2 regions of the Streptomyces sp. GS7 genome follow, and region 1 is predicted to be linked to the other one. Evidence: riboswitches for the same ligand, from Rfam matches in the RefSeq annotation. Region 1 holds a riboswitch; the other holds the start of a gene.
The links. Region 1 has a riboswitch for magnesium ahead of GR130_RS38665 (NRAMP family divalent metal transporter). Riboswitches for the same ligand answer to the same signal wherever they lie in the genome.
Positions count from the first base shown of each region.

Region 2: another riboswitch for magnesium. It lies ahead of GR130_RS17235 (hypothetical protein); the one in region 1 lies ahead of GR130_RS38665 (NRAMP family divalent metal transporter).

Region 1 covers NZ_CP047146.1:8,852,569-8,860,117, reverse strand. The annotation lists gene GR130_RS38685 (MgtC/SapB family protein) at 1-569, shown strand, start outside; gene GR130_RS38680 (cation diffusion facilitator family transporter) at 727-1,863, opposite strand; gene GR130_RS38675 (metalloregulator ArsR/SmtB family transcription factor) at 1,926-2,282, shown strand; gene GR130_RS38670 (hypothetical protein) at 2,733-3,509, shown strand; M-box (ykoK) riboswitch at 3,830-4,003, shown strand; gene GR130_RS38665 (NRAMP family divalent metal transporter) at 4,300-5,943, shown strand; gene GR130_RS38660 (hypothetical protein) at 6,023-6,358, shown strand; gene GR130_RS38655 (hypothetical protein) at 6,472-6,747, shown strand; gene GR130_RS38650 (winged helix-turn-helix domain-containing protein) at 7,071-7,418, shown strand; gene GR130_RS38645 (hypothetical protein) at 7,474-7,549, shown strand, end outside.
Region 2 covers NZ_CP047146.1:3,917,787-3,925,335, reverse strand. The annotation lists partial or broken gene asnB (asparagine synthase (glutamine-hydrolyzing)) at 617-2,460, shown strand; gene GR130_RS17245 (MarR family winged helix-turn-helix transcriptional regulator) at 2,526-2,954, shown strand; gene GR130_RS17240 (DUF1003 domain-containing protein) at 3,089-3,589, opposite strand; M-box (ykoK) riboswitch at 3,937-4,110, shown strand; gene GR130_RS17235 (hypothetical protein) at 4,511-4,951, shown strand; gene GR130_RS17230 (hypothetical protein) at 4,975-5,313, shown strand; gene GR130_RS17225 (ABC transporter substrate-binding protein) at 5,960-7,351, shown strand; gene GR130_RS17220 (GntR family transcriptional regulator) at 7,431-7,549, opposite strand, start outside.

The DNA of each region.
Region 1 (7,549 bases):
GCTTCCTGGGAGCCGGTGTCATCATCCGCGACGGGCTGAGCGTGCGCGGACTCAACACCGCGGCCACACTGTGGTGTTCGGCTGCTGTCGGCGCCCTGGCCGGCACGGGGCTGTACGTCCTGGCGGGGCTCGGCACACTTGCGGTGGTGGGTGCCAACCTGCTGCTGCGGCCGCTGGGCCGGCGCCTGGACCGGGAGCCGCGCGGCGGCGCCGAGGTCGCCACCGACTACTACTTCGAGGCGGTGTGCACCGAGCCGGAGGAGGCACACATCAGAGCCCTGATCGTCCAGGCCGTCGCCCAGCCTGGCTTCCGGCTGCGCTCGGTGTTCAGCCGCGACGCGGAGGAAGGGAAGGTCACCGTCGCCGCGGAACTCACCACCGAGCGTCGTGATGACTCCCTTCTTGAAGCGGCTGTCAGTCGACTGTCGTTGGAGCCCGCGGTCTCCGCAGTGAGCTGGACGGTGATCGGCCACCCGGACGAGGCCGATTACCCTGCGGACGAGGCGTCCCACCGCCGGTTCCGGGACTTCTTCACCGGGTGGGGGCACGGGAGAGCACCACGGCGGTAGCCGGGTGTCGCCGAGAGGGCTCGTTTCTGCAGGTCGCTCGTCGTGAACGGCGGCATCATGTCCGGTTCCGACCGCACGGGCCAGGAGGCTGGCGGTCACGTGGCGGCTACCCCGTCAGCCGTCACAGCCGACTTCGCCACCGCCGTGACCTCTCCTTTCAGCGGCCGGCGTGGTGGCTGAGGGCGGCGTGTGGGTCGGTGCCGTCCGTCAGGTGGTCGGTGTGGACGGTGGCGGCGGTCAGGCGTGGGACGGCGTGGATGAGGGCATGCTCGGCGGCGACGGCGACTTCATGGGCCTGGACGACGGTCAGGTGGGGATCGACGACGATGTCGGCCTCGGCCCGCAGGGCATGGCCGATCCACCGCATGCGGACCTGCCCGGTGCCCAGGACGCCGTTGATGTCGCGGAGTGTGGTCTCGGCGGTGTCGACGAGGTGGGGGTCGACGGAGTCCATCAAGCGACGGTAGACCTCGCGGGCGGCGCCTTTGAGCACCATGAGGATCGCGACGGTGATCAGGAGGCCGACCGCAGGGTCCGCCCAGCGCCAACCGAGGGCGACACCGCCGGCTCCCAGGAGCACGGCCAGGGAGGTGAAGCCGTCGGTGCGGGCGTGCAGGCCGTCGGCGACCAGTGCGGCGGAGCCGATCTTGCGGCCCGTGCGGATGCGGTAGCCGGCCACCCACTCGTTGCCGATGAAGCCGACCAGGGCGGCGAGGGCCACCGCCCACAGGTGGGTGACGTCTCGTGGGTGCAGCAGCCGGTCTATGGCCTCGTAGGCGGCGAGCGCGGAGGACGCGGCGATGGTCAGGACGATGGCGATGCCGGCCAGGTCCTCGGCTCGGCCGTAGCCGTAGGTGTAGCGGCGGTTCGCCGCCCGGCGGCCCACGACGAACGCGATGCCGAGCGGGACGGCGGTCAGCGCGTCGGCGGCGTTGTGGATGGTGTCGCCCAGCAGCGCCACCGAACCGGATATCGCCACGATCATCGCCTGGATGACCGTGGTCAGCCCGAGGATGCCCAAGGAGAGCCACAGGGTGCGCATGCCCTCGCGGGAGGTCTCCATGGCCGAGTCGACCTTGTCCATCGCCTCGTGGCTGTGCGGAGTGACCACGTGCGCAAGCTGGTGTCGGAAACTGGCCCACCGGCCCTCCCCGTGCACGTGATCATGGTTACGGTCGTGGTCGTGCCGGTGGTCACCGTGATCGTGGCGGACGGCGGTGGGGTGCGGGTGGTGGTGCGCACCGTGGCCGTGGTGGTGATCAGGCGACTCGTGGGTGTGGGGGTGCTCGCTCACGCTTGCGCCTTTCGCCGGTGGCGGACTGGACGGCGGGACTGCTGCCACACCATTATGTGCACATGAACGCACGCATGCATCTATCAGGTGCGCATGCCTCGCAACAGCCAGACGACGGCGAGCGCCTGGCTGTGGCCGTGGACGTGCTCGGCCTGCTCGCCGACCGCACCCGCCTGGCCCTGCTGCGGCGGCTCGGCGAGGGAGAAGCCGACGTCACGACGCTGACCGCGGCGACCACGGCGGCGCGGACCTCGGTCAGCCAGCACCTGGCACGGCTGCGACTGGCCGGCCTGGTAGCCACCCGCAAGGAGGGGCGCCGCGTGGTGTACGCCCTGCGGCACGGGCACCTGCGCCGGTTGGTCGACGAGGCGCTGAACGTCGCGGACCATCAGATCGGCCACCTGCCGCCCCACGACTGAGTTCCTGTCGCGACCGCGTCCGCAGCCGAGATTCAGGGTCACACGACACCTCGAAGCCGTCAGGGGCCTTGAACATTTCCACGTCCGTGGATCGCTGCCTGCTGCCCGAACCGCGTCATGAACGCACGCCATGAACGAAGCCACCCGGGGGAAAGCCGCCGATCCGTCCACGGCTGCTGACAGGGCGGCGCTGACCGGGAGGGGCTTCACGTATGGCTGCCTCCGTTCAGTGATGCGGTTCCTTGGAACCGGTCCCTACGCAGGGTTCTTCGGAGCCGGCTTTGGCCTGCATGGAGGACGCCGCCCAGCGCTATGCCCCCTTGCGTATTCACGCAAGGGGGACGTGCGTTCGATAGGCTTTTTGCTGTGGGGAATTCCCTTCGCGCGTGACCGCCGGCACGTCCGGTTCCCGAACCGAGCGGTCACAGGCACGGACAGGAGGGGTGCGGTATGAACCGTCGATTGCACGGCCCCGCCGCTGAATCGTTGACCGTTACGTTCGCCATTCTGGTCCTGCTGGAGACCTTGGCGCTGGCCCTCGCCCCCGCCGGTGTCCGGCCGGTGCTCCTGGGCGTCCTGGCCGGCACCGCCATCGCCGTCCTGCTCTTGATACGGCTCCGCCGTGTGGGTGCCCGCTCCCGGCAGCCGCAGCCGCCCAGCGCAGAGGGCTGGCTCAGCAGCCACGCCCTGGAAAGCTTCCCCATGGACGCCGTCCGCCCGCTTCTGAACCGGCCGAACGCGCCGGACCTCCGCCGCCTCTACGCCGCCTGGACCCTCGCCCTCCTCGACTACGAGGCTCGTGTCATCGCCCGCCACCTCCACCTGCCCATCGCCGTCGTCCGGCTGCTGACCGACGCGACACCCCGACGCGACCGCACCCATCCGACCTTGGCACCACACGGCGGTATTCCCGCGGACGACCCCCGCCTGCCGCCCGTACGCCGCGCCGTACGCCAGGCCGCTCACCGACTCGCCGAAGACGCCCCCGCCCTCACCTCCGCCGGCGCCGAGACGCTACGCGCCGGGCTTGCGGCCCGCGCGGACGCTCTACGCCAGGCCGTGCTCGCCGCGCACCGCGCCGGCATGCGGCACCAGGACATCGCCCACGACGCCCATCTGGACCTGGCCACCATCGACACATGGACAGTCTGGACACCCGTCGCCCCGAGCCCTACGGCAGCGCACCACAGGAAGCGGCACGGAGCGGGCGGCAGACGCACCGGGTGAAGCCGGAGGGCGCTCGACATGCCCCTCGTACGCTGCCGCCCGCGCTACTCGAATGGATGGCCCTCGGTCTGCCCGGTCTGCCCCCCTGCCCGCGACCGGCTCATGGTAGGCAGCCTGCTGTCCGCAGAAGGCATGGGCGACGCCTGGTTCACCTCCGAGACCTCGACGGATTTCCGGTGCAGACCATCGGTCCCGTGCTGCACCGCACCCAGCCGGAACAGCCCCGCGGAAGGTGTCGTACCGGGGAACGGAAAGTCAAGAACGAGTCAAGCAGTTGCGGTAATGCGCAAGTATGAGCCAGACTCTTCGAGGTTTGAAAGAAGGCACCTCGTTCGGTGAGGCGTCTGCACGGACATAGGCCACTGACCCGACGACGTCGAGAGACGCCCAGGTTCAGGACAGATCTCCCCGACTTAAGGGGTGATCCCAAGTGGCTGCCCCCGCAAGGGGATTACGCCGTGCAGTGCCAAAGCTCTGACGAGTTGGGGTGAACCAGTCGTACGGACTGGTCCGCTCCTTGCCGTGTCCGCTCGGCGCCCGCGTGCGCCACGGCCGCAAGGAGGCGAGAGACATGGATAGCAGTTGCAGTAGTCCGGGCCACAGTAGGCCCCGCATCCGTATGTCTTCTCCGACCTCCGGTACGCGGTAACCACCTCCTCTGCGCGCTCCCCCACCCTGCCTAGGCACCCGTACGGCCACCGGCCGTCCCGGGTCGCTGTGCTGCGCGCTCGCAGGGGAGATCGCTGCTGCGTACCCCAACCTCCCCCGCCGGGGGACCCGGGAGGCTTCCATGACCAACCTCACCACCACCCCATCGATTCCCGCGCAGCGCACCGCTGTGCTGGACGACGCGCACGTGGGCGACATCCGTGGCGCGCTCGGCACCATCAAGCAGGACGACAACGGCGAGCGCCGGGGCCTGTCCGCGAAGTTCAAGACTCTGCTGGCGATAGTCGGGCCCGGCCTGATCGTGATGGTCGGCGACAACGACGCCGGCGCCTTCGCCACCTACGGCCAGGCCGGCCAGAACTACAGCACCCAGCTGCTGTGGACCCTGCTCCTGCTCATCCCCGTCCTGTACGTCAACCAGGAGATGGTGCTGCGCCTCGGCGCCGTCACCGGCGTCGGCCACGCCCGCCTCATCCTGGAGCGGTTCGGGAAGTTCTGGGGCGCGTTCAGTGTCATCGACCTGTTCCTGCTCAACGCGCTGACCCTGGTCACCGAGTTCATCGGCATCACGATGGCCGCCGACTATCTGGGCCTGCCGAAGGCCGCCTCGGTGATCCTGGCCGCCGCCATCATCATCGCCTCCGCGTTCACCGGCTCCTTCCGCCGCTTCGAGCGGATCGCCGTCGCCCTGTGCGCCGCCTCGCTGCTCCTGGTCCCCCTCTACTTCATGATCCACCCCAAGACGTCGCAGATGGCGCACGACTTCGTGGTCCCGGTCATCCCCGGCGGATCCGGTGAGCTGGCCACCGTCATGCTGCTGATCATCGGCATCGTGGGCACCACCGTCGCCCCGTGGCAGCTGTTCTTCCAGCAGTCCTACGTCATCGACAAGCGCATCACCCCGCGCTTCATGAAGTACGAGAAGGCCGACCTGTGGATCGGCATCGCCATCGTCGTCATCGGCGCCGCCGCCATGATGGGCCTGGTCGCCGCCGCCTTCGCCGGCACCAAGGGCTTTGGCAACTTCACTGACACCGCGGGCCTGATCACCGGCATCGAGGCCAAGGCCGGCAAGGTCGCCGGCGTCCTCTTCGCGATCGCCCTGCTGGACGCCTCGATCATCGGCGCGTTCGCGGTGTCGCTGTCCACCGCGTACGCCATCGGCGACGTGTTCGGGATGAAGCACTCCCTGCACCGGGGCATCAAGGGCGCGAAGGGCTTCTACGCCGTCTACGCCGGCCTGGTCGCCGCCGCGGCCACCATCGTGCTGATCCCCGGCTCCCCGCTCGGCCTGCTCACCCAGGGCGTGCAGACGCTCGCCGGGGTCCTGCTGCCCTCCGCCTCGGTCTTCCTGCTGCTGCTCTGCAACGACAAGCAGGTCCTCGGCCCCTGGGTGAACGGACCGAAGACCAACGCCTTCACGGCGGCGGTCGTCGGTGTTCTGGTGTCGCTGTCGATCATCCTGACAGCTTCGGTGCTCTTCCCGGACATCAGCTCCAACATGATCCTGGACATCATGGCCGGCTGCGGTGTCGCCGGGGTGCTGGCCGCCGGCTACGCCTTCACCCGCCGGCGCACCGCCACCAAGGAAGACCCCATCGACCGCACCGGCCGCGACAACTGGCGGATGCCGCCACTGGAGACACTGACCCGGCCGGTCATGTCCACCGGCCGCAAGATCGGCATGGGCGCCCTGCGCACCTACCTGCTGATCGCGATGGTCCTGGTCGTCATCAAGATCGTCCAGGTCGCCCTCGGCAACTGACCACTCCCTCCCGGGTGGTGGCGGGACCTCCCCGCCCGCCGCCACCCCACCAACCCCTCACGGAGAAGGGAGGCCACCGATGCGCCTTCTCCCGCACCTCACCAAACTCACCGCACCGGCCCGCCGGCACCGCCACGCCACCGACAACCGGACCGCTCCGCAGCCCACCGGCCATGTCTGTCCGCGCGTGCAGCTGGCCCTGTATGACGGCGCTGAGTGGGACTACCTGCTCGACGGACCCAGCACCTGCCCCGGGCCCCGGGGCCCGCACGTCACGTACGAGCCACGCGTGCACCTGGCTTACGTCCTCGCCCGGCAGGGTCACGACGCCCACTGGCTCGCCCGCTTCACCGACCTGCCACTGCCCGCGGCCGAGCGCATCGCCGAAGCCGCCACCCTGGCCGTCCACGCCTGACTCGGCCCTAGCGCCGCGCGGGCGCTGAAGCCCGCACACCACTGAATCGTTCGCCCGCCCTCGGCCACGCCTGCCCGCCGCCGACCGCGCCGCTCAACGGAGGTGACTCCCGCATGTCCGTCTTCACCGCAGTCCACATCCACCGCCCCGCCATCCACCGCCCCTCCGCCCGAAGCCGGAACACCGGCCGCGCCCTCCTCGGCCTGGTCGCCACAGTGGTACGGCGCATCGCCGACAGCCCCCTCGACAGCCCCGTCCTGCGCACGCTCCCCAGCCCAGCGTCCGTCACCAGGGCCACCGACCAGCAGCGGCCCGCTCGCCCGCACGCCCACTGGCACACCGTCACCGGCCCCGACGGCCGACGCCGCCTCGAAGCCACCTGGCACTAACGGCCCCACGCGCACCGCATGGGGAATGAGTCCGCATGCACGTCCCCGCCCTGGAGACGTCATGACGCCCTCGCCCGATCCGGCTCGTCCCTCCGGCTGGAGCCCGCTGCCCGCCGCGCCGTACCGGCGCCCACGACGGCTCCGCCCTCGGCGCCCGACCTTCCGACCACGGCTGTCGTCAACACACCGACCTGACAGGAACCGACATGGCACTGAACCAGCGCACGGCTAACCGTGTCCACCATGACCGAACGCCCGTGCCCGCACCGCGGGGACGCAGCAGAACCTGGCTCGTACGGCAGTCACCTCACACACCCGCGGCTGTGGAGCTGCCCCGGGCCCCGGTCTACCGCGTGGACGGCCTCGTCGTCGACTGCGGCACCCGCCGAGCCTCGGCCGGAGGCCGTCAACTTCGCCTCACCTGCATGGAGTTCGAGCTGATCGCCTACCTCGCCGCCCACCCCGACTGCGTCTACACCCCACGGCAGCTGATGGAACTGGTGTGGCAGCAGACGCCCACGGGCGACCTGAGCACCGTCGACGTCCACATCGCCCGCCTGCGCCGCAAGCTCGGCTCCGAACACCAGGCCCTGATCCGCACCGTGCATCAGGGGGGCTACGCATTGAACCCACAGCTGGCGCCCGGGACCCGCTTCCGGAACATCGCCTGACCGCCCCTTTCCACCCCCCACCACTTCCCGACCAGAAGTGACCCAAGAGGTACCCATGCGATTCCTGCCCCGTACGCATGCGAAAAAGAGCGGTCCGCCCGCCACCCCGGTCTCAGCCCTCGCCACGATCC
Region 2 (7,549 bases), 4.9 Mb from region 1:
TGCGATGCCGGGGTCGCCCTGCCGGTGGCGCGTGACCTCGGCGGATGCCCGCGGTGCCGATGGCCGATGTCCCGATGCCCGAGGGGGGGAGTGCGTGGCCGGGGAGGGACAGCGACGTGTCGGAGCAGGCGGCGCCCGGGACGGCTTCGGGGACCGGTCAGGGGCTGTCGCGGCTGATGACGGAGGGTGGGGGCGGCGGGGGGGCCGTCATGCGGTCCCTTGCCGTCCTGACGCTGCCAGGCACCGGCGGCACGCTGCCTCCCGGTAAAACGTCTCCCCCGTTCCCGTGGGGCCGGTCCGCCCGCGGTCCGGGCCGCCCGGCGCTCTCTCCCACCGTGAATCCGCAGGTCAGAGCGGGTGCGCCGGCTGTCGCCTCCCCTGTGTCGCACGCCGCGGCGCGTCCGTGTACGCCCCGTCCTGTGTGACGCCCCGGTTGACGCGACCGGCCTCCGAGGCGCACTCTTTTTACATAGGTGCTCGATACAACAGACTCTGGTGGAGCGGGTCGGGCGACCACTCATCGGCGGCGCCCGCCCCTCCCGGCCCCGGCTGCCGCGGCGTCTCGCGCCGGCCCGCTGCATCGGCGGCCCCAGGGTTCGGAGCAGGAGGACATGGCATGTGCGGCATCACCGGCTGGATTTCCTTCGACCGCGACCTGCGCTCCGAGCAGGCGACCGTGGACGCGATGACCGAGACGATGGCCTGCCGCGGTCCCGACGACCGCGGCACCTGGGTACAGGGGCCCGCCGCACTCGGCCACCGGCGCCTGGCCATCATCGATCTGCCCGGCGGGCGTCAGCCGATGACCGCCGAGCGCCCCGACGGCAGCCAGGTCGTCATCGTCTACTCCGGTGAGACCTACAACTTCGGCGAGCTGCGCGGCGAACTGGCGGGCAGGGGCCACCGCTTCACCACCGACTCCGACACCGAAGTGGTGCTGCACGGCTATCTGGAGTGGGGCGAAGCGGTCGCCGAACACCTCAACGGGATGTTCGCGTTCGCCGTCTGGGACGAGCAGCGCCGGCGGCTGGTGATGATCCGCGACCGGATGGGCATCAAGCCGTTCTACTACTACCCCACGGCCGACGGCGTGCTGTTCGGCTCCGAGCCCAAGGCCATCCTCGCCAACCCGCTCGCCGAGCGGCGGGTCGGGCTGGACGGCCTGCGCGAACTGTTCGCCTTCGTCAAGACGCCCGGGCACGCCGTGTGGGACGGGATGCACGAGGTCGAGCCGGGCACCGTGGTCACCGTCGACGCCGACGGGCTGCGCCGGCACGTCTACTGGTCGCTGCGGACCCGGGCGCACCAGGACGACCGCGAGACCTCGGTCGGGCACGTCCGTACGCTGCTCGACGACATCGTCCGACGCCAGCTGGTCTCCGACGTGCCGCGCTGCACCCTGCTGTCGGGTGGGCTGGACTCCTCCGCGATGACCGCACTGGCGGCACGTCAACTGGCCGACGTGGGCGAGACGGTGCGGAGCTTCGCCGTCGACTTCGTCGGCCAGACGGAGAACTTCGTCGCCGACGACCTGCGCGCCACACCGGACACGCCTTATGTGCACGACGTGGCCCGGCTCGCCGGGACCCGGCACCAGGACATCGTGCTGGACTCCGCCGCCCTGGCCGACCTCGACGTCCGCGCGAAGGTGCTGCGCGCCCGCGACCTCCCGATGGGTTTCGGCGACATGGACGCCTCCCTCTACCTGCTGTTCAAGGCCATCCGGGAGCACTCGACGGTGGCGCTGTCCGGCGAGTCGGCCGACGAGGTCTTCGGCGGGTACAAGCAGTTCTTCGACGAGGAGGCCCGCACGGCCGACACCTTCCCCTGGCTCGTCCGCTTCGCCCAGCACTTCGGCGACGACGGGAACATCCTCACCTCCGACGTCACCGGCGCCCTCGACCTCGGCACCTACATCCAGGACGGCTACGACCGCGCCGTCAAGGACGTCGAACGGCTCGACGGAGAGAGCGACTTCGAGTTCCGGATGCGGAAGATCTGCTACCTGCACCTGACGCGCTTCGTCCGGATCCTCCTGGACCGCAAGGACCGGGCGAGCATGGCCGTCGGGCTGGAGGTGCGGGTCCCGTTCTGCGACCACCGCCTGGTCGAGTACGTCTACAACACCCCGTGGTCCCTGAAGTCCTTCGACGGACGGGAGAAGAGCCTGCTGCGCGAGGCCACCGCCGACGTGCTGCCGCGATCGGTGTACGACAGGGTGAAGAGCCCGTACCCTCCACGCAGGACCCGCAGTACGCGGTCGCGCTCCAGCAGCATGCCAAGGACCTGCTGGCGCGCCCCTCGCACCAGGTCTTCGACCTCGTCGACCGCGACTGGCTCAAGCGCGCGGCGGACCACGAGGCGCCGCAGATCACCCAGGCGTCACGGCGCGGCCTCGAACGGACCCTGGACCTGGCCCTGTGGTTGGAGATGTATTCCCCCGCCATTACGCTCTCCTGATCCACGACGGCCCTGAGCAGGGATCCGGCGCGGAATCGGTACGGTACGGAGGCGATGGGTGAGCGATGACGATCGGTGACGACGCGGCGCTGCAACTGGTGATCTCGCTGCACCGGCTCACCCGGAGCCTGCGCAGATCCGCCACCGCGGGCGGCGTCCAGCTGACCCACATCGCCGTACTGGCGCTGCTGACCCAGCGCGGACCGTCCCGGATCGGGGAGATCGCGCAGTGGGTGCCCTGCTCCCAGCCGACCGTCACCGCCGCGGTCCTCGGCCTGGAGTCGGCGGGCCTGGTACGCCGGGAGGCCGACCCGAAGGACCGGCGCGCCAGCCGGGTCCTGCTCACCGAGCAGGGCACGGCGGCGCTGGCGGACGTCGCCCGCGGTGAGGCACAGGTGCTCGCGCGGCGCCTCACCGCGCTCCGGCCGGACGAGATCCGCCGGCTCATCGAGGTCGAGCCGCTGCTGCGCCGACTCGCGGAGGCCGGGGACTGAGCAGGCCCACGTCGAGACACCGACCGACGACGTCACCGCACCGGCGGTGACAGCCTGTGGAGCGCGGGCCGGATGGGCCGACGACAAGCCGCGGACCGACCCCGGCGTGCCAGGGACCGCGGCAGGACGTCCCGTCAGTCGTCCGGGTCCTCTCCCCCCGGCTCACTACCGGGGGCGGCATCGATGACCGGTACCGGTTCCAGGCCGACCTTCTCGGCGATCCGGGTCAGCAGCACGTCCTGTGCGGCAAGGTGGCTTTGCAGGTGGGCCACCTCGTGCAGGGTCGCGCTCGCATCGTGGAAGGTCGCTTCGGAGCGCCGGTCCGAGGCGGCGGCCTGCACGTTCTGGCCGACCATGATGACGGACAACAGGACCAGTTGCAGGAACGTCTGCGCCACCCAGGCCACGATGGCCGACGCCCCGGCCCTGATCGCGTCCGGCAGGCTGATCAGGTCGAACAGCGCGAACGCGTAGGCACACCACATGCTGCCGACGGCCCGCGTGATCACGATCGCGATCCTGGTGTTGAACCGGGTGAGCGCATTGTCCTGGGGAAGCTGATCGCTGACCTTCACCGGGCCGTGGGCGTGCCGTGAAGCGATGTGCGGGTGCGGCACGTGCTGGTAGAGCGTCATGGCCTGCCATCCTTCGAGGGGCGGTGCCCCGGTCGGTGTTCCGGCCACGACGGGGGCGGCGGCCGAAGCGGGCCGTAGGAGCAGGCGGCCGGCCGACGCCGGCCCCGGAACGCCGAGTCGGCGGACTGCGGCGCCCCCTCGGTTGCGCCCCTGCTCCGCCCGCACTGCGCTCTCTACCCACAACACCCGCTACCAGAGCCCGAGTTCCGTCAGGATTGGGCAAGGTCGGAGGTTGGGCCCTGTGTGAGGATGCCATGGCGCATTTGTCAAGGCTGTCGTCAAAGTCGCGTCAAGCAGTTGCGTTCTCACGCAAGTATGCCGGTAGGCTCTGAGTGTTCGAAGAATGTGAGGCACCTCGTTCGGTGAGGCGTCTTCACGGACACAGGCCACTGACCCCACGACGTCGAGAGACGCCCAGGTTCAGGACAGGTCTCCCCGGCCTAAGGGGTGACCCCAAGTGGCTTCCCCGGTACGGGGATTACGCCGTGGAGTGCCAAAGCTCTGACGAGTTGGGGTGAACCGGTCGGATGACCGGTGCGCTCTTTGCCGCGTCCGTTCGGCGCCCGCGTGCGCCCCGGCCGGGAGGAGGCGAGAGACATGGACGGCCATTGCAGTAGTCCGGGCCACAGTCGGCCCCGTATCCGCATGTCTTCTCCGACCTCCGGTACGCGGTAACCACCTCTCCTGCGCTTCCCCCACCCTGCCCAGGCACCCGTACGGCCACCGGCCGTCCCGGGTCGCCGTGCTGCGCGCTCGAAGGGGGCGACACGGCGTACCCCGACCTCCCTCACCGGGAGAGCCGGGAGGTTTCCATGGCCGACCAGGACCGACACGGCCGGAAGCAGTTCAACGGCCCCGCACCAGGCGGCCCGACCATGGCCACCCCACAACCACACCCCACGACGGAGAGGAGGCGCCGCCATGGCCTTTCCGAACGCCCTGCTGCGTGCCAGCGTCCAACGACTCATCGACCGCACCCCGCCATCCGCCACCGACCCCACCGTCCTGGCGACCGTCCACACCCGCTGCGACCCGGACGCGGAACCTCACGTCAGGGCCTGGCTCACCCAGGCCCTCCAATCCCATGAAGTGGAGGCCGGCGAGACCCGCGTGCTGACCGCCGAGCCGGACGCCGTACTCCTGGAGGCGCACTTCACGACCACCGGACCCGTCACGGCGCCACTGGGCCAACTGATCGCCCTTGTCTGGCTGCACCCCGCCGTCCACGAACTGCACTGGCACCTGGACACCGCCGTCCCCCACCGGGCCGACACCATCCCCGTCCCCGCGGCCCTCGGCGCCTGCCCGGCGCTCGCACCGACAACTGCGGCAGCCAACCACCCACCAGCCACATCCTGTTGACCCACCAGCTCGGAGGTGCCCGCATGAAACTCCGGCTTCGCCGGCGCACCCGACGCACGACGGCCGTGGTGCGCCCGGTGCCGACGCACTGCGCGCTCCAGGCCGTGTGCGACCGCCGCGTCGAGAAAGAGGTACGGGCCCTGTGTTTTCTCGCGTTCGCGCACACCGGAACGCGGCTGCACAGCCTGCACACCGTCGAACCGAACGGCAGCGTCCATGTGCTCCTGCGACTGACGCTCACCCCGGACAGCCCCGCCGCCGCTGCCCTGGAACGGCTGGTCGTCCAGCTGACACGCGAACCCCGGGTGCGTGAGCTGCGCTGGCACCTGCACACCGACAGGACCCCACCGACCACACCCTGACCGGGCGATCCGGAACCGGCGAAGGACCGACGAGCCCAGGCAACCCGCCTGCACGAGAACGGACTTCGCCCCGCCCCGCCCACCGGACGGTCCGGAAGTCCGTCTGGTGGGGGCCTTCCGGCGGCGACCCGGACGCGGTCCACGCCGTCCGGGAGCGCTGGTACGGCAACTGGCCCGACGAAGTCCGGGACCGGAAGGGCCTGTTCGCCCCGCCCGAGCCCGCCCCCGACGACGCGCCGGCCCTCGACCGGATCGCCGCGTACTTCGGCCGCACGGTCTGACCCACATGCACTCCGCCTTTGTTCCGACGGACTTCACGTAGGTCCAGGACCTCCGCCGCCGCCCGATCGTCCGCAGGGGCCGCCCGAACAGTCGCCTCAACGGCCGTTTCCGGCGGCGCCCGACGGGACGACGCTGTAGGGACGCGGCTGAGAGGCGACCGCAGAGGGGGCGACCGCGCCGTGCGCCGTCGCCCCCGCCCCGAGTTCCGTCCCTCTCCCCCGAAGGGGACGGCCTGGTCTGCCCGTTTGTGGTTGGGTGAACGGGCAGACCTTCTCAAGGCCGCCCCGGCCCTCTTCCCACCCCGTACAGACGAAGAGGGCCGGGGCGGCCGCCACCAGGTGGCCGGACAGAGGAGCCGATCAGGTTGATCCGAACCGTTCGCAGAGAACTCCGGGTACGCAGTGCGGTTGCGGCGTTAGCGGCCGCGGCGTTACTCGCGGGGTGTGCCGGCGCCGGCGGTACCGGTGGTTCGTCCGGGGAGCACGTCATCAACGTGCTGATGGTGAACAACCCGCAGATGCTGGAGGTGCAGAAGCTCACCGCCGAGCATTTCACCGAACAGACCGGCATCAAGGTGAATTTCACCGTGCTGCCGGAGAACGACGTCCGGGAGAAGATCAGCCAGGACTTCTCCAGTCCGGCCGGGATGTACGACGTCGCCACCATCAGCAACTACGAGGTGCCGTTCTACGCCAAGAACCAATGGCTGCTGCCGCTGAACGGGCGCGCGGCGAAGGACACGGCGTTCGATCAGGCGGACATTCTCGCGCCCATGAGGGATTCGCTGACCGCGGACGACGGCAAGCTCTACGCCGAACCGTTCTACGGGGAGTCGTCCTTCCTGATGTACCGCAAGGACGTCTTCGCCGCCAAAGGGCTGACCATGCCTGCGCATCCCACCTGGCAGCAGGTCGCTGACCTGGCGGCCAGGGCCGACGGCGCGCAGCCCGGTATGAGGGGCATCTGCCTGCGGGGCCAGCCGGGTTGGGGCGAGCTGATCGCTCCGCTCACCACCGTCGTCAACACCTTCGGTGGAACGTGGTTCACCAAGGACTGGGAGGCGCAACTCAGCTCCTCCGCCTTCGCATCCGCCACCGGCTTCTACGTCGACCTCGTCCGGAAGCACGGCGAGTCCCGCGCCGCCGAGTCCGGGTACGCCGAGTGCCTCAACGACTTCACCCACGGCGGGACCGCCATGTGGTACGACTCCACGGCGGCGGCCGGCTCCCTGGAGGCGGCGGACTCCCCGCTGAAGGGCAGGATCGGCTACGCGCCCGCCCCGGTCGAGAAGACCACCGGCGAGACCACTGGCAGGTCCACCGGGTCGGGCTGGCTCTACACCTGGGCCTGGGGCGTGCGGAAGACATCCGCACGGCCCGACGACGCCTGGCAGTTCCTCTCCTGGACCTCGGGCAAGCAGTACCAGCAGCTGGTCGGGCGGAACAGCGGATGGGCCAACGTGCCGGCCGGCACCCGCGCCTCCACCTATGCCAACCCCGAATACCGCGCCGCGGCCTCCGCGTTCGCCGATGTCGCCCGCAAGGCGATCACCAGCACCGATCCCCGGAACCCCGGCAGCCAGCCACGGCCGACGATCGGCATCCAGTTCGTCGGCATCCCGGAGTTCGCCGATCTCGGCACCAAGGTCTCCTACGAGATCAGCAACGCCATCGCCGGAGCCGAGACCGTCGACCAGGCCCTGCACCGCTCACAGGAGCTGGCCGAGAAGGTCGCCCAGCCGTACCGGAGACGCTGAGCGCTCCGGGGACCCCACCGCCCCAACAGCCCGCGGCGGACCGGGCACGGGCCGGCGACACCGGCCCGCAACGGCCTGCTCACCGGGACCGCGTGGCATCGCCGCCGGTTGCCGCGGTGAGCTTCAGCAGGTCGTGAACGGCCGCCGCGAGGCACGCGATACGCCAGACGCCGTCCTCGGGGTCGGATGCGGCGGTGC